DNA from 3 places in the Microbacterium sp. LMI1-1-1.1 genome. Region 2 is predicted to be linked to each of the others. Evidence: predicted binding sites of a transcription regulator. Region 2 holds the regulator's gene; each other region holds the start of a gene.
The links. The regulator LexA, encoded in region 2, represses DNA repair genes until DNA is damaged. The targets are predictions, from matches to a motif close to TCGAACANNTGTTCGA.
Positions count from the first base shown of each region.

Region 1: the regulator LexA is predicted to act here: its motif matches at 3,078-3,093, upstream of MRBLMI1_RS12490 (HNH endonuclease signature motif containing protein).
Region 3: the regulator LexA is predicted to act here: its motif matches at 4,203-4,218, upstream of MRBLMI1_RS09935 (Rv2578c family radical SAM protein).

Region 1 is NZ_JBFPNN010000008.1:625,902-635,701, reverse strand. It holds gene MRBLMI1_RS12505 (M23 family metallopeptidase) at 1-40, opposite strand, end outside; gene MRBLMI1_RS12500 (inositol monophosphatase family protein) at 320-1,111, opposite strand; gene MRBLMI1_RS12495 (phytoene desaturase family protein) at 1,258-2,832, shown strand; gene MRBLMI1_RS12490 (HNH endonuclease signature motif containing protein) at 3,104-4,612, shown strand; gene MRBLMI1_RS12485 (PLP-dependent aminotransferase family protein) at 4,795-6,249, opposite strand; gene MRBLMI1_RS12480 (pyridoxamine 5'-phosphate oxidase family protein) at 6,332-7,006, shown strand; gene MRBLMI1_RS12475 (bifunctional proline dehydrogenase/L-glutamate gamma-semialdehyde dehydrogenase) at 7,112-9,800, opposite strand, start outside.
Region 2 is NZ_JBFPNN010000007.1:795,802-805,601, reverse strand. It holds gene rpmI (50S ribosomal protein L35) at 16-210, opposite strand; gene infC (translation initiation factor IF-3) at 258-926, opposite strand; gene MRBLMI1_RS09590 (DUF1844 domain-containing protein) at 1,127-1,549, shown strand; gene MRBLMI1_RS09585 (SseB family protein) at 1,698-2,492, opposite strand; gene priA (bifunctional 1-(5-phosphoribosyl)-5-((5-phosphoribosylamino)methylideneamino)imidazole-4-carboxamide isomerase/phosphoribosylanthranilate isomerase PriA) at 2,476-3,222, opposite strand; gene hisH (imidazole glycerol phosphate synthase subunit HisH) at 3,269-3,916, opposite strand; gene hisB (imidazoleglycerol-phosphate dehydratase HisB) at 3,913-4,527, opposite strand; gene MRBLMI1_RS09565 (histidinol-phosphate transaminase) at 4,524-5,618, opposite strand; gene MRBLMI1_RS09560 (LysM peptidoglycan-binding domain-containing protein) at 5,657-6,007, opposite strand; gene lexA (transcriptional repressor LexA) at 6,268-6,957, shown strand; gene MRBLMI1_RS09550 (prolyl oligopeptidase family serine peptidase) at 7,138-9,045, shown strand; gene hflX (GTPase HflX) at 9,103-9,800, opposite strand, start outside.
Region 3 is NZ_JBFPNN010000008.1:47,747-57,546, forward strand. It holds gene MRBLMI1_RS09925 (antibiotic biosynthesis monooxygenase) at 1-442, opposite strand, end outside; gene MRBLMI1_RS09930 (DEAD/DEAH box helicase) at 777-3,032, shown strand; gene MRBLMI1_RS09935 (Rv2578c family radical SAM protein) at 3,082-4,194, opposite strand; gene MRBLMI1_RS09940 (M15 family metallopeptidase) at 4,301-5,452, shown strand; gene MRBLMI1_RS09945 (hypothetical protein) at 5,557-5,991, shown strand; gene MRBLMI1_RS09950 (LCP family protein) at 6,252-7,523, opposite strand; gene MRBLMI1_RS09955 (energy-coupling factor transporter transmembrane component T) at 7,592-8,362, opposite strand; gene MRBLMI1_RS09960 (ABC transporter ATP-binding protein) at 8,359-9,800, opposite strand, start outside.

The DNA.
Region 1 (9,800 bases), on a different contig from region 2:
AGGAGTCGGTGTCGACCGTGACGGTCGCGCGGCGGCGCATCTCGGCCCGCGTGAGGTGCGGGTGGGACGCGGGCGCGGAAGTGGGTCGACTGGATCGCCGTGTACGGGCGGGCTCAGTCTCGGGGGCTTCTGACGGCAACGCGCGGGGGCTCTCGTGTCGTGTCGCAGCAGCGACGGCTTCGGGCTTTCGGGGCTTCTGGCCAGCTTCGCCGTTCGGGCAGCGAAGATAACGATCGGGTAAACACATTACCCCGGACGGTCTGGGAAAGCCATGTGCGGCGGCGAATCCGTCCGCGGAGTCCGGGATCGGTGAGCGGTATCAGTAGTCCAGAACCGCCTCCAGCACCGGGAAGAACTCCGCTCCTGCGGCGATCACCATGCCGCGTCCGGGCCGTCCGCCCGGCGCGCCGCCGAGGGTTCCGCCGGCCTCCGCGACCAGCAGGGCACCCGCCGCGTGGTCCCACGGATGGGTGCCGCGCTCGTAATAGGCGTCCATCCTTCCGGCCGCGACGGAGGCGAGGTCGAGGGATGCCGCGCCGATGCGCCGGACGTCACGAGCGATCGGCATGACCCGCGACAGCTGCTCGAGAGCGGGCGCATGGGTGGCCGGGTCGTAGCCGAAGCCGGTGGCGATGAGACCGCCGGCCGGACCGACCTCGGACACCGCCAGACGCTGGCCGCCCAGCCACGCGCCGCCGCCGCGCGACGCGCGGAAGAGCTCCCCGGTGACCGGGTTGAACACCACGCCGGCCAGGGCCGTCCACGAGGCGGTGTCCGGCGGACCCTCGACCGCCGCGATGCTCACGGCCCACGCGGGGATGCCGTAGGCGTAATTGACGGTGCCGTCGATCGGGTCGACGACCCAGGTGATGCCGGTCTCGCCCTCCTCCGCGCCGGACTCCTCGCCGAAGAACCCGTCGCCCGGTCGCTCGCGGGCCAGCTCGGCGCGGATGTACGCCTCCACCTCGCGATCGGCGGCGGTGACGATGTCGGCCGCCGCGGACTTGGTCGCGGCGACGGTCACCCCCTCCTGCCGGCGTCGGTGGGCGAGCGCCCCGGCGTCGCGCGCGATGCGCGTGGCGATGTCGAGCAGGTCCGCAGCGAGGGTCATGGCGTCCACGCTACTGCGCGCGAGCCGGACAACCCGGGCCGGGAGAAGAACACGCAGCAGAGTCAGCCTGTGGAGGAGTGAACGTCCCGAGCGCAAGGGCGGTGGCATCCATTCTTCCGTCGACGGCGCTTCGCTAGCGTGGGCGCATGAGTCTCGCCGACACCACCCGCTACGACGTCGTCATCGTGGGAGGCGGGCACAACGCGCTCGTCGCCGCCGCCTATCTGGCCCGTGCGGGGCGGAGCGTGGTCGTCCTGGAACGCCTGGACGCCGTGGGCGGCGCGGCCGTCTCGGAACGGCCCTGGCGCGGCGTCGACGCGCGCGTCTCGCGGTACTCCTACCTCGTGAGCCTCCTGCCGCCGCGGATCGTCGCCGATCTCGGGCTCCGGATCGACCTGCGCCGGCGGCGCTACTCGTCCTACACCCCCGACCCGGCGGACCCGTCGCGCGGTGTGCTCATCGACACGAGGGATGCCGCGGCGACCGAGGACTCGTTCACGCGGACGTTCGGCGACGCCGACGAGGCCGCGCGATACCGAGCCTTCAACGAACGTCTCGCGAAGCTGGCGCGGGCCGTGTTCCCCACGATGACCGAGCCGCTGCCGACGGCGGACGAGCTGCGGGAGCGGGTCGGGGACGACGAGCTGTGGACGGCACTGACGGAGCGCCCGCTCGGCGATCTGCTGCGGTCGTCGCTCGAGACCGACCTCGTACGCGGCGTGGCTCTGACGGACGGGCTGATCGGCACCTTCGCGGCATCCGATGATCCGTCCCTCGCGCAGAACCGGTGCTTCCTCTATCACGTGGTCGGCGGGGACTGGAACGTTCCCGTCGGCGGCATGGGGGCCGTGACGGCCGAGCTCGAGCGCGCCGCACGGGAGGCGGGCGCGGAGATCCTCACGGGCGTCGAGGTGATCTCCGTCACGCCGGACGGCGAGGTCCACGGGGTGACCGACCGGCCCGTCTCGTTCCGGGGAGCGCTGGTGCTCAGCGGCGTCGGACCGGCGGTGCTGGCCGACCTGCTCACGGCGGGCGGGACGTCGGTCGCCGCGCCCCCGGAGCCGGAGGGGTCGCAGATCAAGGTCAACATGCTCCTGTCGCGGCTGCCGCGCCTGAAGGACGCCGCGGTGTCGGCCGAGGCCGCGTTCTCGGGGACGCTGCACGTCAACGAGTCCCTCACGCAGCTGGACTCCGCCTTCATCGCCGCGACCGGCGGGATGCTGCCCGACCCGCTGCCGATAGAGGTGTACTGCCACTCGCTGACCGACCCCTCCATCCTCGGACCGGAGCTGCGCGAGAGCGGCGCCCAGACGCTGACCCTGTTCGGGCTGCACGTGCCCCACCGGCTCATCGCGGACGAGGACCCGGTCGCGGCGGGCGCACGGCTGCTCGCGGCGGCGCAGCACTCGCTGGAGTCCGTGCTCGACGAGCCGCTGCGCGACTGCATCATGCGGACGCCCGAGGGCACTCTGTGCATCGAGGCGAAGACGACGAGCGACCTCGAGCGCGCGTTGAACCTGACCGGCGGCGACATCTTCCACGGCGGCCTGTCGTGGCCGTGGTCGGAGGGGCGGGCGACGCGTCCGGCGGCCCGGTGGGGCGTGGAGACGGCGCACGCCCGCATCCTCCTCTGCGGGTCGGGTGCGCGGCGCGGCGGCGCCGTGAGCGGCATCGGCGGGCAGAACGCCGCGATGGCGGCGCTGGAGATCCTCGGGGAGTAGGGCGCGGGATGTCCCGTTCGCGGGTTGTTCGGTTCGCGGGTTGTTCGGTTCGCCGGCTGTCGCGGGTTGTTCGGTTCGCGGGTGGCCGGGGTGGCCGGGGCGGGGTGCCGCGGATCGGATGCCGTCGGGGCGGGGCTCGAGGGAGGGATGCCACGGGGCGGGGCTCGAGGGAGGGATGCCGATAGGGGCAGTTCCACCGCCGGGTGAATTCCTTCTCGGGGCCGGGTGAAGAGACTGTCAGACCCTCGAACATCCTTTCTGCCGTTGACGCATGGCCGCATCTTCCTCTCCCCCGCCGCCGGCAGACGCCGACGCCTTCATCGACGACCGGTTCGCCGACGAGCAGGCGGAGCTGCGCGCGCTCGTCGCGGGCATCCGCGACGACACCATGGCCATCGCCCGGCTGTCCGCGTCGCTCATCCGAAGACGCGCCGCCGTCATGAGGATCGCCCTCGCCCGCATGGAGCGTTCGGGCTCACGTCTCTCTCTGGAGCGCGAGCTCCCGGTGCGGTCGGTCGCGCTCGAGATCGGCGTGGCCACGCGCACGCACGATCTCACCGTGCAGAAGGAGCTGTCCGACGCCCACACGCTGACCGAGAAGTTCGCCGCCACGGTGGGGGCTCTCGAGGACGGCCGGATCACTCCGCGACACGCCGCCGCAATCCTCGAGACCGGCATCGTGCTCGACGACCCGGCCGCACGTGCGGGGTGGGAGACGGTCGTCCTGGTCCGCGCCGAGCGCGACTCCCCCGGTCGTGTCCGGGCCTACGGCCGCGAACTGGCCGAGAGCGTGCAGCCGGAAGGCATGACGGCTCGACACCTGCGCGCCGCCGCGCAGCGCGGGGTGAGCGTGCGCGACCTCGCCGACGGGATGGCGGAGCTGAGCGTCATCCTGCCCGCGACCGTGGCCTACGGGATCCGGGATCGTCTGCGACGCCAGGCCGCGGCCATCCGGGCTGCCGTGACGGCCCCGGACACGAGCGGAGACTCGGCGACCGCCGGGGACGGCGGGTCGTCGAGTGCGGAGGACCCAGGATCGATGCCTGACGGGATCGACGGATCAGCGACCGCCGGGAACCGAGAACCGTCTCTCGCCTCGATGGGAGGGTCAGAGGCCGCCGGGACGGAAGGGACACCTGCCGGGAACGACGAGGGCAGCGTCGCGGACGAGCGGACGCTCGCGCAGATCGGCGCGGACGTCCTCGCCGATCTGCTCCTGACCGCCGCTCCTTCCCACGACCCGACGACGGAGGACTCCTGTCCGGGCGGGCTCGGCGCCGTGCGCGCCCAGGTGCAGATCACGGTGCCCGTGCTCACGCTGCTGGGCCGCACGGACGGCGGCGCCATCGTCGACAACACCTGCCCGATCGACCCTGCGACGGCGCGACGGCTGGCGGCCGGGGCTCCCGGCTGGGACCGCGTGCTGTGCGATCCGGTGACGGGGACGGTGCTTGAGGTGGACCGATACACCCCGACCTCCGCCCAACGACGGTTCCTCGCCGCTCGCGACCGGCACTGCCGCGCGCCGGGATGCCGTGCGCCGATCGCGCGCTGCCAGCTGGACCACAACCGCGAGGCCCAGGACGGCGGCCCCACGCACCTGCGGAACCTCTGCCACCTCTGCGTCCGCCATCACGTCCTGAAGACTGAGGAGCCGTGGACGATCCAGCAGAACGCCGACGGCAGCCTGCTGTTCCACAGCCCGCTCGGCCAGCAGACCCGGGAGAGCCCTCCCCCGCGCGTCATGTTCCGTCCGACGGGCGATCCCCCGCCCTTCTGAGGCCCGAAGCCCGAGGCCCGAAGCCCCGAAGCCCGAGGCCCGAAGCCCCGAAGCCCGAGGCCCGAAGCCCGAAGCCCGAGGCGCAGGCCCGACGCCCCAGGCCCGTCGCTCGAACCCGAACCCGAACCCCCCGGCCCGAGCCCGCAGCCCGCCCCCCCCTCAGCTTTCACATCCCCGCTCGGTCAGCTGCGCGCCTGCGCCCGGCGCCGCACGACCTCGATGATCTCCGCGACACCTGCCGTCAGCTCCACCGTCGTGGGCGCCGCATAGCCGAAGACGAGACCGGCCGGAACATGCGTGGAGGAAGGCGAGACGGCGTACGACGACATCCCCGCGACCTGGATGCCGCGCTCCCCCAGCTCGGCCACGATCTCGCGTTCGTCGCGCGGCGTCGCCCAACGCAGAAGCGCGAAAGCGTGGAGCCCGCCGTCCATCGCCGTGAGGCTGATCTCGGGCACATCCGCGAAAGCCTCGAGCAGCAGCGCTCGCCGGTGTCGGTAGTCCCGGCGACGGCGGGCGGTGTGCCGCGCGAGTGCGCCCGTGGCGAGGTATCGGGCCATGGCATCCATCTGTACGACGGACACGGGCAGGTCCAGGTCCTCGCGCGCGGCCACCAGGCGATCACGGATGCCGCCCGACGCCACCAGCCACCCGCACCGCAGCGCCGGCGTGAGCACCTTCGACAGACTCCCGACCAGGACCACCCGGGCGGGGTCGATGAGATGCAGCGGCGGGAGGGGCGCACGTCCGTGCGGGAATTCGCTGTCGTAGTCGTCCTCGATCACGACGGCGCCCGACCGTTCCGCCCACGCCAGCAGACGGGCGCGCTCGGGGCCGCTCAGACGGCTCCCCAGCGGGTAGTGGTGCTGAGGAGTGACGACGACGGCATCCAGGTTCGCCTGTGCCTCGAGAGCGTCGAGGTCCAGGCCCGTGTCCGAACGGACCGGGATGCCGACGACCTCGGCCCCGAGACGGCGGAGAATCCTCGGCACCCTCCGATACCCGGGATCCTCCACGCCGACGCGCAGCCGAGCCCCGGCCTTCCGCGGCACGGCGGAGAACGTCAGCAGCAGCGCATCACTGGTGCCGGCGGTCACGATCACGTCGCCGGGCGCGACGTCTATTCCCCGGGTCCGCCCGAGATGCGCCGCGATCTCCTCCCGGAGGTGCGGTGTCCCCAGAACCGAAGAGGGCGCCACGTCCGCGGGCACCGGAGCGGCCGCCGCCCGTCGCCACGCGGACCGCCACGACGCGTCGGGAAGACCGCGCGTGCTGGGCCGTCCCGGGCGGAGGTCGCGGGTGTCCGTCGGACCGAGGCCGTCCGCTCCCCCGTCCCCCGGCGTCGACCACTCCCGTGGCACGCCGTCGGCGACGACCCCGCCGCCCCCGCGCGTCACATCCGCGACGACGGTGCCCCCGCCCACTCGCGAGAGCAGATATCCCTCTCCGAGAAGGGTCTCGTAGGCGGCGACGACCGTGCCGCGCGCCACCCCCAGGTCCGCGGCGAGGGAGCGCGTCGACGGCACCGTCTCCCCACCGGCGACCCGCCCCGTGACAATGGCTGAACGAAGTCCGGCGGCGATCTGCTGGTGCAGAGGAGACGGGGAGGAGCGGTTCACCAGCCCGAGCGAGATCACGCTCCATCCTGACACAGTGGTCCACCCGAATGAGCCGAATCCGGACTACCCACTGGTCCACACGGGCGGCTGTACTCGACGCATGACCGAACTCCCCCTCACCTCGCTCACTCGTGTCCGGCGGGGCGCCCGCCATCAGCGCACCGACCGCGCAGCGCTGTATGACGTCCTCGACGGGGCGCTCTCCGGAACGTTGGCGGTCGTCCGAGACGACCGTCCGATCGTGCTCCCGGTGGGCATCGCCCGCGACGACGACTCCGTGCTGTTCCACGGCTCGACGGGGAGCGACTTCTTCCGCCGAATCGCCGACGGGGCTCCCGTCTGCCTGACGGTCACCCACCTGCTCGGCCTCAAGTACGCCCGCTCCCTCTTCGACAGTTCCATGCGCTACCGCTGCGCCGTCGTCCACGGCACCGCCGCCGCGGTCGGAGCCGCGGAGAAGGAGGACGCCTTGTCCCGTCTGTCCGAACACCTCATGCCGGGACGCGAGGCCGACGTCCGTCCGATGACGGCTCGGGAGATCGCGGCGACGATGGTCCTCCGCCTCCCCCTGGACCAGGCGAGCGTGAAGGACAACGTCGGCTCCCTCGCCGAGGTGGACGGGGACGGCGAGGACCGGACCGTGTGGGCGGGCATGCTCCCCCTGCGGACGGTCGCCGGGGACCCCGTCACCGCGCCGCAGACGGTCTCCGGGACTCCCGTGCCGGAGTCGGTGCGCCGAGCCGCCGCCCGGATCGCGGACCTCGGCACAGCCTGACAACTCCGCCCGAGGAGCGGCCGCCCGACACAGCGGAGCGGCCCCCCGGATCACCGAGGGGCCGCTCGCGCTCCCCCGTCGACGGGGGCAGACCGATGCCCGGGCTCAGCCGACGAGAGCCGGCACGACGTAGCGCCGCGGCGTCCCGAACCGATGCGCGGTGACCGAGACCGCCTGCTCGTGCAGGAACGGGAGCAGCTCCACACGCCCGGCACGCGTGACATCGCCGGCGTAGACGGCGACCGACGGCGACCCGCCCGTCGCCTCGGCGAGAGCCGCGACCGACCCGCCCAGCAGACGCACACGGCCCCCGGTCCGCGCGAGACGCGCGGCGCGACGCGCCCAGCTCTCGCCGTCCTCGACCACTCCGCGGACGCCCGCGCCCTCGAGCCATGCCCGCACGGCCGCGGGGAGCTCGGTCGCCGCGCTCACGGTGACCTCCGACCCTGCGCGGACGCCCGCGGCGACGACGCGCACGACCGCGGACAGCGTCGCCTCCTCGATGCGGACCGTCACCGGCACCGCGGCGTAGCGCAGGACGTTCTGCTCCGACTCCAGACCGGTCACGTCGCGGGCGAGCGAGAACTCCGTCGCCCACGCGGCGGCGTCGGACGCGAGAGCCTGCGCCAGCCAGTCCCGCTCGTCGGCGGGCACGGCGGCCAGCGCCGGCGCGGCGAGCGCATCGGAACCGGACGCCCCGGCGGGAACGAGCGCGGGGGCGGCATCCGTCCACGAACCGAACCCGAAGAGGTAGTGCGGTCCGCCCGCCTTGGTGCCCGCGCCGACGGCGGACCTCTTCCAGCCGCCGAAGGGCTGCCGCTGCACGATGGCGCCGGTGGTCCCGCGGTTGACGTACAGGTTGCCGGCCTCGATGCGGGCGAGCCACTGCTGGATCTCGTCCTCGTCGAGCGAGTGCAGGCCGGTGGTGAGGCCGTACTCGATGGCGTTCACGATGTCGATCGCCTCGTCGAGGGTCTCCGCCGTCATGATGCCGAGCACGGGACCGAAGTACTCCGTGCGGTGGAACTCGCTGCCGGGGCGCACGCCCTCGCGGACGCCGGGACGCCACAGCCGACCCTCGTCGTCGAGCTTCTCGGGCGTGACGACCCAGCGCTGGCCGGGCTCGAGGGTGGTCAGCGCGCGCAGCAGCTTGCCCTGCGCGGGCTCGATGAGGGGTCCGATGCGGGACGCGGGCTCCCACGGCATCCCGACCTCCAACGAAGTGACGGCGTCGACGAGCTGGTCCCGGAACCGGCGAGAGCGCCCCACCGAGCCGACGAGGACGACGAGGGATGCCGCCGAGCACTTCTGCCCCGCGTGACCGAACGCCGAGAGGGCGACGTCCTTCGCGGCGAGGTCGAGGTCGGCGGACGGCGTGACGATCACCGCGTTCTTGCCGCTGGTCTCGGCGAGCAGCGGGAGGTCGGGGCGGAAGGAACGGAACAGCTCGGCCGTCTCGTACGCACCGGTCAGCACGACCCGGTCGACGGCGTCGTGCGTGAGCAGCTGCCGGCCGAGGTCCTGCTCGGACAGCTGGACGAGCCGCAGCACGTCCCGGGGCACGCCCGCCTCCCACAGGGCCTCGACCATCACGGCGCCGGAACGCTCCGCGAGGGCTGCGGGCTTGATGACCACGGCGGAGCCCGCGGCGAGCGCGGCGAGGGTCGAGCCGGCGGGGATGGCGACAGGGAAGTTCCACGGCGGCGTGACCACCGTCAGGCCGACCGGGGCGAAGGTCGCCCCGTCCACGTCCTCCAGCGTCCGCGCCTGCTCGGCGTAGTAGTGCGCGAAGTCGATCGCCTCGGACACCTCGGGGTCGCTCTGCTCGATGACCTTGCCGCACTCGGCGCCCATGACCTCCAGCAGCTCGGCTCGTCGCGCCTCGAGCACGTCCCCGGCCCGGTGCAGGATCGCGGCCCGCTCGGCGGCACCGCGGTCGCGCCACCCGGCGGCGGCCGCCGCGGCGTCCCGCATCAGCTCGTCCAGGACGTCGGCGTCGGTGACCGTGTGCGTCCGGATGGTCTCCGCCCCCAGGCGGGAGTCCGCCATGCGCGCGACGATGCCCTCGGCCCATCCGCGGTTCGCGGCGATCGCGGGGTCCGAGTCGGGGGTGTTGCGGAACCCGGACGTCGGCGCCGGCGCGGCCGGCGCGGTGCGGTCCTGCACGCGGTTGGAAGCGGGCACTCCCGCGGGCATGTCGGCGAGGGATGCCAGGAAGCGGTCGCGCTCGCGGGCGAACAGCGCCTCCTGCGTGTCGAGGTCGAACACCGCGGACATGAAGTTCTCGCTCGAGGCGCCCTCCTCCAGCCGGCGGATGAGATAGGCGATGGCGACGTCGAACTCGTCCGGGTGCACGACGGGGGTGTACAGCAGGATCGACCCGACCGTCCGCCGGACGACCGCCTGCTGCGCGGTCGCCATGCCGAGCAGCATCTCGACGTCGATGCCGCTGCGGCCGGTCGTGCTCGTGACGCCGCGGCGCTCGGCCAGCAGCCACGCGAGGGCGATGTCGAACAGGTTGTGACCGGCGACGCCGATCCGCACGTTCGCGGTGTGCTCGGGCCGCAGCGCGTAGTCCAGGACCGCCTTGTACGACGCGTCGGTCGCCTGCTTGCTCGGCCAGGTCGCCAGCGGCCAGTCGTGCACATCGGCATCCACGCGTTCCATGGGCAGGTTCGCCCCCTTCACGACGCGCACCTTGATGGAGGCGCCACCGGATGCCACCCGGGCGGCGGTCCACTCCTGGAGCCGCACCATGGCGGCCAGGGCGTCCGGAAGGTAGGCCTGCAGCACG
Region 2 (9,800 bases):
AACGTGCGTCGGCGCTCAGAGACCGAGGAGCTTCTTGGCGACCTTCGAGTCGCCCTTGGCCAGGACCTGCTCCTGGTTCAGGCGACGGGTGCGCTTGGAGGCCTTGCCCTCAAGGTTGTGCCGCATGCCAGCCTGCTGCTTCATGAGCTTGCCGCTACCGGTCAACTTGAAACGCTTCTTGGCGCCCGAGTGGGTCTTCTGCTTCGGCATGTCTCTTCCTTCGTTGTGTGTCCCGCCCGGGCGGGAGTCGTGGGGCCTTACTCGGCAGGGGCCGAGGAGGGCTCGTCCGGAGCGGCCGCATCTCCGCGAGACGCGCTGCGGGCCGCTTCGCGGTTCGCCGCGCGCTGCGCGTTCTGCTCGGTCTTCACTTCGGACTTGTTCTTGTGAGGGGCGACCACCATGACCATGTTGCGACCGTCGATCGTGGGGTTCGACTCCACGGTGCCGAGCTCGGCCACGTCCTCCGCGAACTTGCGCAGCAGACGCACACCCTGCTCGGGACGCGACTGCTCGCGACCGCGGAACAGGATCATGGCCTTCACCTTGTCGCCGGCCTGGAGGAAGCCCTCGGCGCGCTTGAGCTTGGTGATGTAGTCGTGCGCCTCGATCTTCAGACGGAACCGGACCTCCTTGAGGACGGTGTTCGCCTGGTTACGACGCGCTTCCTTGGCCTTCTGAGCGGCCTCGTACTTGAACTTGCCGTAATCCATGATCTTGACCACGGGCGGCTTGGAGCTCGGAGCGACCTCGACCAGGTCGAGGTCCGCTTCCTGGGCCAGGCGCAGCGCAGCTTCGATTCGGACGATGCCGACCTGCTCGCCGTTGGGTCCGACGAGACGGACCTCCGGGACTCGGATGCGCTCGTTGGTGCGGGGATCGCTGATGCGGGACTCCTCTTGTCTTCGTTGATGGCCGCCGCGATCCATTGGGACCACGGGCGAAGAGAAGTCACACCACCCGGCACGGTGCTGTCAGCACCGGCTTCTGCACCCTGACGACCCCGTGCGAGACGGAGCGGAGTGCGGGAACCCGGTAGCCTGGAGCGGCAAGCGCGGGTGGGATGAAATCCTCTTTCGTTCGGAGCAGAACACTCCGAAGCCCGCCATAGTCTAGCAGAGAGATACACGTGGACACGATCCCCTCCGACCCGCACGACCACGACGCCGCGAACGGCTCCGGTGAAGACGCCGAACGCCTGGCCCGCTGGGAGGAGCAGGAGCGCGTCTCCGCCTCCGCGACGCGCGACATCGCCGACGTGCCGGCGGTCGAGGTCATCACGACCACGGCGGTCCACCTCATGAGCGCCGCGGCGGTCAAGGTCGGCCTCGCCGACGACCCGCAGCACCAGACCGACCTCGATGAGGCCCGCAAGCTCATCAACGCCCTCGCCGGCCTGATCACCGCCGGAGCCGCCGAGATCAGCGACATGCACGCCCGGTCGCTGCGCGACGGCCTGCGCTCCCTGCAGCTCGCGTTCCGCGAGGCGTCCGTCATCCCCGACCCCATCGGCAAGGGACCGGGCGAGAAGTGGACGGGCCCCGTCACCTGATCGAGGGTCGCCGCATGCCGCCGGGGCAGGCGGGGGCACGAGGACAGGACGATCCCACGGCCGACAGCATGTCTTCGGCTCGGAGCCTGTCTCGGTGACGGTGCGGGCGGGACCGATGCCATCGGCACCTCCCCCACGACGGTCGGGGTCAGGCGTCCTGACTGCGGTGGAGCTTGACCGTCAGCGAGTCGACGAGCACCGCGACGCGGTCGTCGCCGGCCCAGCGCCGCGCGAGGCGCGCGAGGACCGCGTCCAGCTCCTCCTGCTCCAGGCCCGACATGAGCTGCAGGTGCACGACGAGCTCGGGACCGCGCAGGCGGCCGGTCGGGTCACCGGGCTGCACGGCGAGGTCCAGCACCGCCAGCTCGCCGGAGATGCTCTCCTGCAGTCCGGTGAAGACCGCCGGCGAGGTGTGGGCCGACTCCCAGGCCTCCCCCTGGGCGATGGCCCAGACCGCCGGACGGCGGAGGACGAACTCCGTCTCCGACGCGGGGTCGATGACGATCAGCTCGGTGTCCTCGTTCGCGGCGGCCAGCGCCGTGCGCCGACCGTCCGCCGGCACGGGGCGGGCCGCGGCGTCCCACCGCTGCAGCGCGTCGACCGATGTGAACACCGGCAGCACCTTGCGGCCGTCCGGGGCCGCGACCGTGACGATCGACAGCTCCTGCGTCTTGTCGACCTCCAGGCCGTGGGGGCCCACACCGTGGTCGCCCTTCTCCGCGACGAGGGGGATCAGCAGGCGCGCGTCACGGTAGGCGTCCACGACCGCGCGTGCCTCGCCGTCTCCGGTGTGGAACGCCAGCAGCGCGGACAGCAGCGCCGGGTCGGCCGATCCGTCGTCGCCGGAGTGCGGGTTCTGCTCGAAACGCCGCCCCTCCCAGGGCACGCCGGCGGAGTCCGCCCCGTGCCCGTGGCCGTGCGGTCCGTCAGCCTCCGGCGACATCCAGAGCCTCTGCGAGCGTGAACTGGCCCGCGTAGAGCGCCTTGCCGACGATGGCGCCCTCGACGCCGAGGGGGACGAGCTCGCGCAGCGCGGCGATGTCGTCGAGGCTGGACACCCCGCCCGAGGCCACGACCGGCTTGGGCGTGCGCTGGGTCAGCTCGCGCAGCAGCTCGAGGTTGGGTCCGCGCAGCGTGCCGTCCTTGGTGACGTCGGTGACGACGTAGCGGCTGCATCCGGCGTCCTCGAGGCGGTCCAGGACCGTCCACAGGTCGCCGCCGTCGCGGGTCCACCCGCGCGCCGCGAGCGTCGTCCCGCGCACGTCGAGACCGACGGCGATGGCCTCGCCGTAGCGGTTGATGACGTCGGCGGCCCACTCGGGGTTCTCCAGGGCGGCGGTGCCGAGGTTGATCCGGCTCGCACCGCTCTCGAGGGCGGCCTCCAGGGACCGGTCGTCGCGGATGCCGCCGGAGAGCTCGACCTGCACGCCGCGCACGTTCTTGATGACCTTGCGCATGACCGCCGCGTTGCTGCCGCGGCCGAAGGCGGCATCCAGGTCCACCAGGTGGATCCAGGTCGCTCCCTGACGGGCGAAGTCGAGGGCCGCGTCGACGGGGTCGCCGTAGCTGGTCTCGGTGCCCGCTTCGCCCTGGGTCAGGCGGACGGCCTTGCCGTCGGCGACGTCGACCGCGGGAAGCAGCACAAGTTCGGGCGTGGACGCGAAATCGTTCATGGCTCCTCGTGCCCGGCGGCGCGTCTCGCCTGCCCTGGGCACGAGGTCACACAGTAGTCGTGCGCAGGCCGTCGATCCAATTCGCCAGCAGGCGGATGCCCGCCTCGCCGGACTTCTCCGGGTGGAACTGCGTCGCCGCCAGCGGCCCGTTCTCGACCGCCGCGAGGAACGGCGCGCCGTAGGTGCACCAGGTCAGCGTCGGCTCCGGGAAGGGCGGGGTCACCTCGAGGGACCAGTCCTGCGCCCCGTACGAGTGCACGAAGTAGAAGCGCTCCTTCTCGATGCCCTCGAACAGGCGCGAGCCCGCGCCCGCGTCGACGGTGTTCCAGCCCATGTGCGGCAGGACCGGCGCGGCCAGCTCGGCGACCGTTCCGGGCCACTCCCCCAGTCCCGCGGTGTCCGCGCCCCGCTCGACACCGCGTTCGAACATGACCTGCATGCCGACGCAGATGCCGAGCACGGGACGACCGCCCGCGAGGCGTCGGTCGATGATCTCGCCGCCCCGGCTGGCATCCAGGGCCCCCATCACGGCGCTGAAGGCGCCGACACCGGGGACGAGGAGACCGTCGGCGTCCATGAGCAGGGCGCGGTCGCTGGTCAGGCGCGCGTCGGCGCCGGCCTCGATGAGCGCCTTGACCGCCGAGTGGACGTTGCCCGACCCGTAGTCGAAGACCGCGACGACCGGACGGCTCACAGGGCCCCCTTGGTGCTCGGGATGCCGTCGACGAGCGGATCCAGCGCCTTCGCCTGGCGGAAGGCGCGGGCGAGCGCCTTGTACTCGGCCTCCGCGATGTGGTGCGGGTCCCGGCCACCGAGAACGCGGACGTGCACCGTGAGACCGCCGTGGATCGAGATGGCCTCGAAGGAGTGGCGCACGAGCGAGCCGGTGAAGTGGCCGCCGATCAGGTGGTGCTCGAAGCCGGCGGGCTCACCGGTGTGGACGAGGTAGGGACGGCCGCTGATGTCGACGACCGCCTGCGCCAGCGCCTCGTCGAGGGGCACGAGCGCATCGCCGTAGCGGGCGATGCCGGACTTGTCGCCGAGCGCCTGACGGATCGCCTGGCCGAGCACGATGGAGACGTCCTCCACGGTGTGGTGGGCGTCGATGTGGGTGTCGCCGGTCGCCCGGACCCGCAGGTCGGTCAGCGAGTGCTTCGCGAACGCGGTCAGCATGTGGTCGAAGAACGGCACGCTCGTCGAGATCTCGCTGTGGCCACGGCCGTCCAGGTCGAGCTCGAGCTCGACGTGGGACTCGCTGGTCTCACGCGAGATCGAGGCGGAACGGGGCGAGGCGGAGCCGGTCATGCCCGCGATCCTACCGAGGCCAGCGCGTCCAGGAACGCGGTGGTCTCGTCCGCCATACCGGCGGTGACGCGCAGGTGGTGCGGGATGCCGACGTCGCGGATGAGCACACCGCGGTCGTACAGGCCCTTCCACGTCGCGGCCGGATCGTCGACTCCGCCGAAGAGGACGAAATTGGTCCACGACTCGTGCGCGACGTAGCCCAGGGCCGACACGGTCGCGGAGATCCGGTCGCGCTGCGCGACGATCTCATCGACCATCGACAGCATCGTCTCGGCGTGCGCGAGAGCGGCGGTGGCGGCCGCCTGCGTCAGAGCGGACAGGTGATAGGGCAGCCGAACGAGGCGGAGCGCGTCGACGACCGCCGGGTCCGCGGCGAGATAGCCCACGCGCGCCCCGGCGAAGGCGAACGCCTTGCTCATGGTGCGCGAGACGACCAGACGCGGGCGGTCCGGGAGGAGCGACACGGCGGACGGCTCGTCGCGCGGGGCGAACTCCTCGTACGCCTCGTCCACGATGACGATGCCGTCGGTCGCGGCGTACACCGCTTCGACGACGTCGAGACGCAGCGGCGTTCCCGTGGGGTTGTTCGGCGCGCAGAGGAAGACGATGTCGGGCCGCTCGCGGTCGACCTGCTCCGCCGCCGACTCCGCGGTGAGGGAGAAGTCGTGCTCGCGCGTCCCGGCGATCCAGGTGGCGCCGGTCGAGCGGGTGAGCAGCGGGTACATCGAGTAAGTCGGCGCGAACCCCATGGCCGTCCGCCCGGGACCGCCGAACGCCTGCAACAGGTGCTGGAGGACCTCGTTCGAGCCGTTCGCCGCCCAGATCTGCTCACGGTCGAGGCCGTGCCCGAGGTAGTCCGCGAACGACTCGCGCAGCGCGGTGAACTCGCGGTCGGGGTAGCGGTTGACGTCGCGGAGCGCACGGGCGACGGCGTCGAGGATGTCGTCGGCCACCTCGGAGGGCACCGGATGCGTGTTCTCGTTGACGTTGAGGGCCACGGGAAGGGCGGCCTGGGGCGCTCCGTAGGGGGTCATGCCCCGGAGATCGTCGCGAAGGGGGAGGTCGTCGAGCCGAACAGTCACCTCACCCATCGTAGGCGGCGGCGCGGCCGTCAGCGTCGGCGCCCCGCTCAGCGCTGGACGGTGTACTCGGACGGGATCGCGATGCGCTGACCGGCCGACACGACGCCGTTCTCGAGCGCGTTCAGGCGGGTGATCTCCGCGACCACGTCGCGAGGATCGGCGCCCGGGGCCACGTCCTCGGCGATCGACCAGAGGGTCTCGCCGCTCATGACAGTGACCTCGGTGAACGAGCCCGCCGGTGCGCCGCTGTCGAGCGAGGCGAGTGCCGCTCCCCCGCCCAGCGCGGCCACCGTCAGCGCGATGAGCACCGGCAGCGCGGCCAGGAAGGCCACGACGCGGCGACCGCGGACGGTCAGGCGCAGGCGGGTGGTCGGTGCGGGGGCGGCGATGCTGGTCATGGTGTGCTCCTTGAGGGGGAGAGATTCGCACCCCGCCCTCGGCCGGGAGGACGGTGGTGCGAATCTGTATTCCGAATCTATCTTCGATACAGTTCGAGTGTCAACACCGCTTCGCTCGGAATCCAATCGAACGCGACACGCGCGCGGTCCACAGGATTCGCCTCTCTGAGCGGATACGGTTTCGACACGGAGACCTCACCACGAACCTCCGACATTCGAATTTCCGCCGCATGCCCCGTGCGGCGCGAGGGGAGCAGACGATGACCGACGCGACGACCGCGGGCGGGCGCGACAGGCCGCAGACCCGTCGGCGCAAGAACCTCAGCGACAAGCAGCTGGCGATCCTCGAGGTCATCCAGCGCTCGATCGCGCGGTACGGCTACCCGCCGAGCATGCGCGAGATCGGCGACGCCGTGGGGCTGAAGTCGCTGTCGAGCGTCACCCACCAGCTCAACCAGCTCGAGCTCAGCGGATACCTCCGCCGCGACCCGGGCAAGACCCGCGCGATGGAGGTGCTGATCGACCTCCCCGGCGCCGCCGCCGAGAACCCCGCCGACACCGCGCCCGCCCTCGGCGACGCCGCCCTCGTGCCGCTCGTCGGGCGCATCGCCGCCGGCGTGCCCATCACGGCCGACCAGCAGGTCGAGGAGATCTTCCCCCTCCCCCGCCAGCTCGTGGGCAAGGGCGAGCTGTTCATGCTCAAGGTGTCCGGCGACTCGATGATCGACGCCGCCATCTGCGACGGCGACTGGGTCGTCGTCCGCTCGCAGGCCACCGCCGAGAACGGCGAGATCGTCGCCGCCATGCTCGACGGCGAGGCCACCGTCAAGACGTTCCGCCGCCGCGACGGCCACACGTGGCTGCTCCCCCGCAACTCGGCGTTCGAGCCGATCCTCGGCGACGAGGCCGTGGTGCTCGGACGCGTGGTGGCGGTGCTGCGCGCGGTCTGACCGCGAGCCGACACGACAGAGGGCCGGATGCCGCCGGGAGGGGTGGCATCCGGCCCTTCGTCATGTCGCCGGGCGCGCGGAATCGGAGGACGGCCGCGGAATCGGACCAGACGCGGCCCCCGGTCCGAATCCGGCGCCGTCATCCGACGGCGCGCCCCGCGCTTTTCGTAGGCTGGGCCGATGGACACGCTCCCCTACGGTTCCTGGCCCTCCCCCGTCACCGCCGAGGCGGTCTCGCGCGCGACGCCGCGCGTGGACGGCGCACGACTCGTCGGCGACGAGGTGTGGTGGGGCGAGTCGGTCCCCGCCGAGGGCGGCCGCGTGGCCGTCAAGCGCCGCCGGGCCGACGGCGTCGTCGACACGATCCTCCCCGCCCCCGCGAACGCACGGTCCTCGGTACACGAGTACGGCGGCGGCGCCTGGACCGCCTCCGACGACGGAGAGCTGTTCTACGTCGAGAAGACCGACCAGCGGGTGTACGGGCTCCGCCCCGGTGCGGAGGCGCGTCCGCTCACGCCGGCGTCCGACACGGACCGCCACGGCGGCCTGACGTGGCAGCACGGCGCCCTGCTCGCGGTGCGCGAGCGGCACGGCGACGGGCGCGTGCCCGACCGGGCGATCGTCCGCATCCCCACCGACGGCTCCGGCGCGGAGGACGCCGACGCGGTCGCGACGCTCGCCGCGGGCAGCACCTTCCTCGCGCAGCCCGCCCTGTCGCCCGACGGCTCCCGTCTCGCGTGGATCGCGTGGGACCATCCCGACATGCCGTGGGATGCCACGCGCCTGCGCGTCGCGGACCTCTCGACGGGCGAGGTGCGCGACCTCGCCGGCGGCGAGCGTCGCGCTCCCCTGCAGCCGGTGTGGCTGGCCGACGACGAGCTGCTCTACGCCGACGACCCGGACGGGCGCTGGAACCTCGTCCGGCACCGTCTCGACGGCGCGCCGCAGCCGGTGGCGCCCGCGGACGCCGACACCGGCGGCGGACTCTGGGTGCTCGGCACGCGGTGGTTCGATGCGACGGCCGACGGCCGCATCGTGGCCGTGCGCACGAACGGCGCCGACGACGTCGTCGAGATCGCCCCCAGCGGCATCCGTCCCCTCCCTCTGCCCGTGGTCGCGGGGGCCGCCGTCGAGCACGCCCGCGACGCCCGCGTGCTGGTGTCGGGGGCGGACGCGCACGGACGGTCCGGCCTGTGGCTGATCGACCTCGACGCCCCGGAGTCCGTCCTGCCGGTGGCCGGCGGCGACGCCGCCTGGGGGGACGAATGGATGCCGCCCGCCCGCGCCCTCGTCACCGAGGGGCCGCACGGCCCGGTGCACGCGTTCGCCTACGCGCCGACGAACCCGGGCGTCGTCGCCCCCGCCGACGAGCGCCCGCCCTACGTGGTCCTCGTCCACGGCGGCCCCACCTCGCACGTGGGACCCGCGCCGTCCGCGAAGACCGCCTTCTTCACCAGCCGCGGCATCGGCGTGCTCGACGTCAACTACGGCGGGTCCACCGGGTACGGCCGCGCCTACCGGGACCGCCTCAAGGGCCAGTGGGGCGTGGTCGACGTGGACGACGTCGCCGTCGCCGCATCGGCCCTGTCGGAGGCCGGACTGGCCGACCCCGGCCGCATCGCCATCGCGGGCGGCTCCGCGGGCGGGTGGACGGTGCTGGCCGCGGTGACCACCACCGACGTCTTCGCCGCCGGGATCTCGCGCTACGGCGTGGGTGACGCCCGCGCCCTCGCCGAGGACACGCACGACTTCGAGGCGCGCTACCTCGACGGGCTCATCGGTCCGCTGCCCGCCGCGGAGGACGTCTACCTCGAGCGCTCCCCGCTGAGCCACCCGGAGCGGTTCCGTGTCCCGCTCCTCATCCTGCAGGGGTCCGAGGACCGGGTCGTCCCGCCGTCGCAGGCGGAGGCCATCCGGGACGCCCTCGTCGCCCACGGCGTGCCGCACGCGTACGTGCTCTACGAGGGCGAGGGGCACGGGTTCCGCCGCGCGGAGACCGTGGTCGACTCGCTGCAGCGCGAGCTCGCCTTCCTCGGCGCCGTCTTCGGCTTCGCGACGCCCGGCGTGCCGGCTCTCGTCCTCGACTGATCCCGGATGCCACGGACCCCCGCCGATGCGTGATCGACGGGGGTCCGTGGTCTCGGGTCAGGCCGCGAAGGGCTCCAGCTCCGCCGCGAGGCGGGCGCCCACGTGGGCGTGGAGGAAGGTGCCCTGCTCGCGGTGCTCCTGCGCCACGATGAGGCCGGTCTCGTGCACCGCGGAGACGAGGTCGCCGCGGTCGTAGGGCACGACCGCCTGCACCTCGACCGCGGGGAGCGGCAGGGCCTCCTCGACGGCCGCGCGCAGCTCGTCGATGCCCTCGCCGGTGCGCGACGACACGAACAGCGCCTGCGGCGCGAGTCCGCGCAGCACGAGCCGGTCGTCGGGGGCGAGCAGGTCGGCCTTGTTGAACACGACGATCTCGTGGCCGAAGTCCGCGTCCACGTCGCCCATCACGTCACGCACCGTCGACAGCTGCGCCGCCGGGTCCGGGTGCGACGCGTCCACCACGTGCAGGATGACGTCGGCGCCGCCGACCTCCTCCAGCGTGGAGCGGAACGCCTCGACGAGCTGGTGCGGCAGATTGCGCACGAACCCGACGGTGTCGGTCAGCGTGTACACGCGGCCGTCGCTCGTCTCGGAGCGCCGGACGGTGGCATCCAGGGTCGCGAACAAGGCGTTCTCGACGAGCACGCCCGCACTGGTCAGCCGGTTCAGCAGACTCGACTTGCCGGCGTTGGTGTACCCGGCGATCGCGACGGACGGGATCGTGTGGCGCTTGCGCTCGGCGCGCTTGGCCTCGC
Region 3 (9,800 bases), on a different contig from region 2:
GGTTCGTCGGGAAGAAGCCGACCCAGATCGTCACGGCCTGCTTCCACCGCGGCGGCGCGACCGGAACGGGCTGCTGGATCGGAGAGGTGGCGGCATCCGTCCGTTCGAGGACCGAGCCGAAGGCCGCGTCGAACCAGCCCTCGATGCCGGTGCGGCGTTCCACGCGTTCCTCGCGCGCGAACGGCCGGCCCGATTCGAGCCACCAGCTGCGCTGAGACGACGTCTCCCACCCCTCCAGGGTGGTGAGGTCGGAGAAGCGGTACAGCATGTACCAGAGGTCGCTGTCCTCGCCCGCGCGCACCCATCCCGAGCCGAGGAAGCCCGGGAAAGCGGTCGCGAGGTCGGTGCCGGCCTGCATCCAGGAGGTCGCTTCGGCGGTGCGCGTCGGGTCGATGCGCCGCTCGATCGCCACCGTGATGGGGTGGGCGTCGGTGTCTGCCATGCGTCTATCTTCCGTCAGGCCCCGCGCCTGGCGGTGGGGGTGCCGGGGTGGGGGTGGGGCGTGTCCCACTTTGTGCAGCTTCGGGGCGGGGAAGCTGCACATAGGGGGACATGGATGCCATTCCCAGGCGAGGGCTGTAGCGTTGTTCGGTCGGCTCTGGACACCGCGCGTGAGGCGCGGATGGGTTTGTGAGTCCAAGGGGCCGATGGACAGGACGCGATCGCGGCCTCGACCATCTCTAGTGAATGGCCCCCGGCCGACGGATGTCCGGGTTTCGCACCGCTGCGCGCGGTGCCGCTGTCTCGCGCGAAACAGAACCCAGAAGGACATCGTCATGCCCAAGAACAAGAAGCCGGCCGGCGGCCGCGCCGCCAAGAACTTCGAGCCGCGCTACGGCGCGAAGACCTCGTTCCAGGACCGCAAGCGTCGCCCCGACGCCGAGGCCTCCGACAAGCCCGGCAGCAAGAGCCCCAACCACCGCGGCTACCGCCCCGCCGCCGAGGCCACGCCCGAGAAGCGCCGTTGGAGCGCGTCGGACCGTGCCGGTCGCGACGAGGCCCGCAGCATCCGCACGTCGGCTCGCGACGACCGCTTCGGCCGTCCGGATCGGGATGCCACGGCCGGACGCCGCGACGACCGCCCCGCCCGTTCCTACGACGACCGTCCGGCTCGGTCCTTCGACCGCAGCGAGCGCCCCGCGCGTTCGTTCGACCGTCCCGCGCGGTCCTTCGATCGCGATGAGCGTCCCCGTCGCGACGCCGGTGAGCGTCCGGCTCGGTCGTTCGATCGCAACGACCGCCCGGCGCGTTCGTTCGACGAGCGTCCCGCTCGGTCGTTCGGCGACCGTCCGGCTCGTTCGTTCGATCGCAACGACCGTCCGGCTCGTTCGTTCGACCGGAACGACCGTCCGGCCCGCTCGTTCGACCGCGATGAGCGTCCCCGTCGCGACGCCGCTGACCGCCCGGCCCGTTCCTTCGACCGGAACGACCGTCCGGCGCGTTCGTTCGACCGCAACGACCGTCCCGCGCGCTCGTTCGACCGGAACGACCGTCCCGCGCGTTCGTTCGACCGCGATGAGCGTCCCCGTCGGGACGCCGCCGACCGCCCGGCTCGCTCCTTCGACCGGACCGACCGTCCGGCGCGCTCGTTCGACCGCAACGACCGTCCGGCGCGTTCGTTCGACCGGAACGACCGTCCGGCCCGCTCGTTCGACCGCGACGAGCGTCCCCGCCGCGACGCGGGTGACCGTCCCGCGCGTTCGTTCGACGACCGCCCGCGCCGGAACGACGGCCCGAGCCGCAGCGATTGGAACGCCTCCCCGAAGCGTTCCGCCGAGCACGAGCAGCGCGTCGACGTCGTTCACGAGCGCCTGCAGGCCGAGGCCGTCGACGCCGCGACCGTGACCGGTGCCGGCTTCGCCGAGCTGGGTCTGGGCGACAACATCGTCCGCGCGCTCGCGGGCCTCGGTGCCGCGAGCCCCTTCCCGATCCAGGCGGCGACCGTCGCGCCGATCCTCGAGGGCCGCGACGTCCTCGCCCGCGGCCGCACCGGCTCGGGCAAGACGATCGCCTTCGGTGCCCCGCTCGTCGAGAGCATCCTCCGCGCCCAGGCCGGCCAGCGTCGCGAGTTCGGTCGTTCTCCCAAGGCGCTGATCCTCGCCCCCACGCGCGAGCTCGCCCTGCAGATCGACCGCACCGTCCAGGTCATCGCGCGCAGCGTCGGCCTGTTCACCACGCAGATCTACGGCGGCGTGCCGCAGGCCCGCCAGGTGGGTGCGCTGAAGAAGGGCGTCGACATCATCATCGGCACCCCCGGCCGCATCGAGGACCTGCTCAACCAGGGCAAGCTCGACCTCTCGGAGGTGCAGGTGGCCGTTCTCGACGAGGCGGACCACATGTGCGAGCTCGGCTTCCTCGAGCCCGTGCAGCGCATCCTCCGCGCGACCGCCAAGGGCAGCCAGAAGCTGCTGTTCTCGGCCACGCTCGACCGTGAGGTCGCGGCCCTCGTCGACGAGTTCCTCGTCGAGCCCGCCGTCTACGAGGTCGCCGGGGAGGACCAGGACTCGAGCACCATCGAGCACCGCGTCCTCGTCATCGAGCACCGCGACAAGGCGCAGATCCTCGACTCGCTCGTCGACCGCGAAGGCAAGACGCTCGTCTTCGCCCGCACGCGTGCCTACGCCGAGATGCTCGCCGAGCAGTTCGACGACGCCGGCATCGCCGCGGTCGCCCTGCACGGTGACCTCAACCAGCAGAAGCGCACGCGCAACCTCGAGAAGCTCACCTCGGGCCGCGTGAACGTGCTCGTGGCCACGGATGTCGCCGCCCGTGGCATCCACGTCGACGACATCGACCTCGTGATCCAGGCCGACGCTCCCGACGAGTACAAGACGTACCTGCACCGTTCCGGCCGTACCGGTCGTGCGGGGCGCAGCGGCACCGTGGTCACCTTGATCACCCGCCAGCGTCGTCGCCGCATGACCGAGCTGCTCGATCGTGCCGAGATCGAGGCGCCGTTCGAGGAGACCAACCTCGGCGACGACGTGCTCGAGGAGCTCTCGGGCCGTCAGCTGAGCGACGTCACCGCGTAAGCACCCCTGTCGAGACCCCCGTCGCTGCTGCGGCGGGGGTCTCGTGCGTTCAGAAGAGGGTGGGCTCGCTCGCCGGTACGACGCGGGGGCGGATGGATGCCGCCACCCCGGTCGTCCGCACCGGACCCAGGCCGCGACGGTCGGGCGTGGGCTGTTCGCGCGACGCGAGTCCGGGCTGCGGGCGGCCGCGGGGGTGGTCGTCCTCGTCCCAGCCGTCGAGGCGGTGCATCCGCAGCAGCGGGCGCATCCGCCTGCCGAGCCACGTGCGATACGCCTTCGGCGCCTGCGTCGAGACGCCGGGGTACAGGCCGCGGTACGACGACACGAGGTGCGGGTGCTCTCGTTCGAGCCATTGCAGGAACCACTGCTTGGCGCCGGGACGCAGATGCAGGGCGCCGTAGACCACGCGCGCCGCGCCGGCTGCGCGGATGCGGGCGAGGGCGTCGTCGAGCGCCGGGATCGAGTCGGTCAGGTGCGGCAGGATCGGCATGAGGAACACCGTCACCCGGAACCCGGCCGCGGCGGCGGCGCGCACGGTCTCGAGCCGGGCGTCGGCGCTGGGGGTGCCGGGCTCGATCGAGTGCTGCAGGGCGTCGTCGAAGACCGCGATCGACATCGCGAGCGAGACGCGCACCTGCTGCGCCGCGTCCGTCAGGAGCGGCAGATCGCGACGCAGCAGCGTGCCCTTGGTCAGGATCGAGAACGGGGTGCCGTTGTCGGTGAGCGCGCCGATGATCTGCGGCATGAGCTTGTAGCGGCCTTCGGCGCGCTGGTACGGGTCGGTGTTCGTGCCGAGCATGACGGGCTCGCGCGCCCACGAACCCCGGCGGAGCTCTCCCCGCAGCACCTCGGCCACGTTCACCTTCACGACGATCTGCGAGTCGAAGTCCGCCCCGTAGTCGAGGTCGAGGTACTCGTGCGTCTTCCGAGCGAAGCAGTAGGAACATGCATGCGTGCAGCCCCGGTAGGGGTTCACCGTCCAGTCGAACGGCATCGCCGAGACGCCGGGCACCCGGTTGAGCGCGCTCTTGGCGAGGACCTCGTGGAACGTCATGCCCGCGAACTCGGGGGTCGTGACCGAGCGGACGAGGCCGTCCATGCGCTCCATGCCGGGAAGCGCAGATGTGTCGTCCACGCCCAGCTGCTGCCCTTGCCATCTCATCGCTCCAGGGGAACATAGATTCGAGTGTGACGCAACCGTGCGGGCCGCTTTTTCGAAGGGTGGCTGGAGTCGCCGCCGCCCAGCGTCACCGGGGACAATGGAGGGGATGACGTCGCCCGATCCGCAGACCTCCCCTCGCCGCGCCGCGCGCGCGGAGGCCGAGCGTCGCGCCACCGCGGCGATCTCCCTCCCGCCGGCGGCGGCGGCATCCCTCCCGTCCTCCCGATCGGCGTCGACCGCGGCATCGCCGAGCCCCGTCGCCGGGCCGCCGACCGCGTCACCGCGGGACGCGACCGCCGTCACACGACGCCAGTTGCGGGCGGCATCCCCGTCCGTCGTCCCCCGCCGTCGCCGGCTGTCCGTCGTGGCCGCCGTCGTCGCCGTCGCCGCCGCCGGGGGGATCGCGATCGGCGCCGCCTCCGCGAACGGGGGAGGGGATGCCGTCGACCTCGCCCTCGACCAGGCCCCTGCCGCCGTGATGAACACGGTGCCGAGCGAGGGGCTCCCCGTGCCGTCGGTCCAGGCCGTCCCGGCGACCGCCTCGCCGTGCGACGACCCGGCGTTCACCGACGCGCTCGCCGCGGGCGACGACGGGGGCGCCATCGCCGCGGCCGGGGGCGGGGAGTCCTTCCGCCGTGCCGTCGCCACCGGGCTGGCCCCGTGCGTGTCGCTGAGCGACCCGACCCGCGAGTGGGCCGTCGTGAACAAGCAGCGCCCGTACGACCCCATCGACTGGCGGCCGGGCGACCTCGTGGCGCCCGCCGGGATGCGCGCCCTCGAAGACACCGCCATGCGCACCGCTGCGGCCGAGGCGCTGACGGCCCTGGCGAGCGCCGCGCGGGACGCCGGCGCGGGGGAGATCGCCTACCTGAGCGCGTTCCGGTCGTACACGACCCAGCAGTCCACGTACGCCGCCCGCGTGTCGGTGGGCGGTGTGGCGCAGGCCGACCTGGAGAGCGCACGCCCCGGGTTCAGCGAGCACCAGTCGGGTCTCGCGGTCGACATCGTGCCGTGCAGCGGCTCGTGCGGCACCCTCGACGACGTGGCCGGGTCGCCGCAGGGCGCGTGGGTGCGCGAGCACGCCTGGGAGTACGGGTACATCACGCGCTACGTCGAGGGGCGCACCGACGTCACCGGCTACGAGCCCGAGGCGTGGCATCTGCGGTACATCGGCCCGGAGCTCGCCGCCGCGTACCACGACGGCGGCTACACGACGCTCGAGGAGTTCTTCGGGCTGCCAGCGGCGCCGAGCTACTGACACTCGACCACACCCGTCGGGCGAAGCGGGATCATCCGCTCGGCGGACCGGCTTCACCCTCTCAGCCGACGCGCGCGCACGCGCCTGATTGAGAGCCTCGAATCATGACGCTCTCCGCTTTCCTCAACCGCTCCCGCCCCGGTGCCGCCGTCGCCGGGCTCGCCGCCATCTTCCTCACCACCGCGGGGTGCGCCCTCGTCAACGATGTCGCCTACGGCATGAAGCAGACCACCCACGCCAACCCGGTCGAGCTCGCGCAGGAGAGGGGCACGACCCTCGACTGGATGCCGTCCGACGCACGCAGCATCTCCCGGGTGGCATCCACGCGGGAGGACGGCGTGGAGTCGATCCTGTTCACCAGCGCCACCGCTCCGACGGGCTGCACCGAGACGGAACGCGTGAGCGCGCCGACCATGTCCATCGACGATGCGCCGGACGTCTACGACGTCGACGAGGTGTTCGTCTGCGGCCGGTGGGCGGTCGCCGCCGGCCCCGGCGACGCGTACGTCGCCTGGACCCCCGCCGCCGAGGCCTCCTGACGCGCTTCCACCGGCCGGTCCCTGGTGACCGTGTCCCACTTTGTGCAGCTTGGAGGGCTGCCGGCTGCACATAGTGGGACATGCCTCCGCGAGCGTCGCCGCTCACCGGCCGGTCCCCTGGTGAGCGTGTCCCACTTTGTGCGGTTCGGAGGGCTGCCGGCTGCACATAGTGGGACATCCCCCAGGCCCGGCTGCACATAGTGGGACATGCCGTCGGAGCAACGCCGGCTCACCCCAGGCCGTCGAACCGGCAGGAGGCGTCAGCCGGTGCCGGCGCTGCAGGTCTGCTGCGCCGCGCTCGACCCGGTGATGGACGTCGGCAGGGCGACCTTGCCGGTGCGGGGATCGACCTCGCCGGCCTCGACGACGGGCTCCTCCGCGGACGGGTCGTCGGTCGGCACCGGCGCTTCGCTCGGGTCGGTGCCCGGCACCGGGTCGGGTACGACCTCGACCACGCCCGCATCGGCGCCGACCTCGCCGGTGACCTCGATCGGCTGGTTCGCGGCGAGGGCGTCCCACAGCACCTGCGCGGCGTCCTCGTCGGGCTCGACCCGGTTCGCGTTGAAGCTGGCGGGGACGCTCGGGTACTGCACGAAGACGATGTCCTCGAACGGCACGTCCCGGACGGCGAGCGCGATCTGCACGAGCGTCATCGGGTTGGTCAGCGTCTCGGTGGGCGTGACGCTCCGCAGGCCCGTCGAGGCCAGACGGTAGAGCTTGCCCGCGTCCGTGAGCACCTCCTCGCTCACGAGGGTGCGGGCCAGGCGCGACATGTACTGCTGCTGGTTGCTGACGCGGGCGAGGTCGCTGCCGCCCACCCCGTACCGGGTGCGCAGGAACTGCAGCGCCTCGACGCCCTGGATGGTGCGCGGACCCGCGGGCCAGTCGATGCCGGTGTTCCGGTCGACCATCGGGTTGGCGAGGCAGACCTCGACGCCGCCGATGGCGGAGGTGACGTCGATGACGCCGCCGAAGGTCACCATGGCGCCGAAGGGGATCTGCTGTCCGCTCATGTCCGACACGGCGGTCATGACGCACGACAGACCGCCGATCGAGTACAGCTCGTTGATCTGCGTGAACCCGCCGTCCCAGCGGCCGCCGTCGGTGCGCGCGCACCCGGGGGCGGTGAACATGAGGTCGCGCGGGAAGGAGACGACGGTCACCCGGCGCGGTTCCTCGGAGATGTGGAGGAGGATCGTCACGTCGTTCAGCTGCGTGTCCGAGTCGGCGCCGTCGCAGCGGTCGCCCAGCAGCTCCTTCAGATCGTCCTCGCACTCGTCGATGCCGACGACGAGGAGATTGACGCCGCCCTCGATCTCGCCGATGTCGGGCGGCACCGCGATCGGGTTCTCGACCGCGACCGCCTCCCGGGTGAAGCTCGCGGTGAGGTCGTATGCCGCGTACGCGACGGTCGACAGGGTCGCCACCACGACGACCACCACCCCGACCGCGACGAGCTTCATCAGCTGTGAGAACGGGTGCGGCGAGCGCAGGCGCGCATGCTGAGCCACGGTGCGACGTCGCCGTGCCATGGCGCCTCCTCGGGTTTCGTCGCAGTCTAGGGCGGCGCGGGCGTGTGCCGAGAACGACGGGCCGTGCGTCAACCGGCCAGGCCGGCCAGCGCCAGGATCTCCACCGAGATCACCCAGAAGGCGAGGACGAACACGACGTCCCGCCGGCGGACGGGGACGAGGTGCCGCTCGGTGCGGTCCCGGTGCGCGCCGAAGGCGCGCGCGTCCATCGCGAGCGCCACGCGCTCGGCGTGCCGGATGGCGCCCGCCAGGAGCGGCACGACGTAGCCGGCGGCGCGCAGCGGGCCGCGTGTGCCGCGGACGCGATGGGCTTGGCGGATGACCCGCAGCTCGACGGCGAACCGCGGGACGAATCGGATGGCGGCGAGAGCGGCGTAGCCGATGCGGTACGGCACGCGCAGCTGCTGCACGAGTGCGCGGACGAGGTCGGCGCCGGTCGTGGTGAGTCCGCCGATGAAGGCCAGCGTCATGATGGCGGCGAGGCGGAGGCCGGTCGCGAGGCCGATGAGGAGAGCTCCGTCGGTGAGGGTCCAGTCCCCGATCCGGACGAGGGGGGTGGTGGCATCCAGGCCGTCCGTGTCGACCCAGATCGCGAAGCCGAGGGAGACGACGACGACCGCGGCGGGCACGACGACGAAGAGCATGGTCAGGGTGCGGCGGGTGAGCCGTGCACCGCAGAGCAGGACGACGAGGGCTGCGCCGAGGAAGAGCGACGGCGCGACGAGGTCGCGGACGAAGACGAGCGCGAGCATCGCGGGAAGCGGCGCGGCGAGCTTCGCCAGCGGGTTCAGCGTCTCGAGGGGCCGCGGGCGTGGCGGGGCGGCGAGGTCGGCGGTCATGCGTCGCCTCCGGGGAGGTCCCGCAGGCGCACGGTGCCGCGCAGCTCCGGATGCCGAGACATCCCGGTGAAGACGTCCCGCAGCGGCGGGGGGCGCAGTCCTGCCCGCGCGAGCACGGCGTCGTCCGCGAATACCGCGGCGGTCGGACCGTCGGCCGCGATCCGCCCGTCCGCGACGACGATCATGCGGTCCGCGTGCTCGGCCACCAGCTGCATGTCATGGGTGACGACGACGATGGTCGTCCCCTCGGCGCGCAGATCGTCGAGCAGACCGAGCAGCTCGTCCGCGCGGGCGCGGTCCTGCCCGAAGGTTGGCTCGTCGAGGATCAGCACCTGGGCCCCGCCGACGAGCGCGGTCCCGACGGACAGCCGGCGCTTCTGCCCGCCCGACAGCAGGAAGGGGTGCGCGTCCGCGCGATCGGCGAGCCCGAAGCGGTCGAGCAGGGCGGACGTGCGCGCGCGGACCTCGGTGTCGGGCAGGTGCCGCCGCCGCAGACCGTAGGCGATCTCGTCGAAGACCGTGGTCGTGACGAATTGGTGCTCGGGGTTCTGGAAGACGAAGCCGACCCGTTCCGCCCGCGCCCGTGCCGACAGGCGCCGGATGTCGTCGCCAGCGATGCGCACCGCGCCCCGCGGCGGGCGCAGCACCCCCGCGACGGCCTGCACGAGCGTCGTCTTTCCGGCGCCGTTCGCCCCCGCGATCGCGACGAACTCGCCGCGCCGCACGTCCAGGTCGACCCCGTGCAGCACCGGTGTCCGCCCGCGCGAGAGGGTGAGGCCGCGCACGGTCAGGATCGGAGGGAGGGATGCCACCCCCTCCGGCCGCGAGGACACCTCGATCGACCGCCCCGCGACGGGTGCACTGCGCTCGAGCTCCTCCCGCAGCTCAGCCGGTGTGAGCGGCATCCGCGCGAAGTCGTACCCCGCGCGCCGGAGCCGCAGCGCGGCGAGGGCCGCCGTCGGCAGCCACACCCCCGAGGTGTGCAGCTCCTCGGCGCGGTCGCGCAGCACCTCGTCGACGGTCCCGTCCGCGACGACGCGACCGCGCGCGTCGAGGGCGACCACTCGGCGGATCAGGGGGAGGGCGGCATCCAGGTTGTGTTCGATGAGGAGGATGGCGCGATCCCCGTCGTCCGCGATGTCGCGCAGGGCGGCGTAGACGTCGTCGACGCCCTGCGGGTCGAGATTGGACGTCGGCTCGTCGAGGACGAGGAGCGGCGACCCCATCGCGAGGGCGCACGCGACGGCGAGGCGCTGACGGCCGCCGCCGGAGAGCACGTCCGGGGTGTCGTGACGGCGCTCCCACAGGCCGACGCGGCGCAGCGCGACCTCGGCGCGGGAGAGGACGACCTCGACCGGGAGGCGAAGGTTCTCCGGGCCGAAGGCGACCTCGTCGAGCAGCGAGCCGGTGACGAGCTGGGCGTCGGGGTCCTGGAACA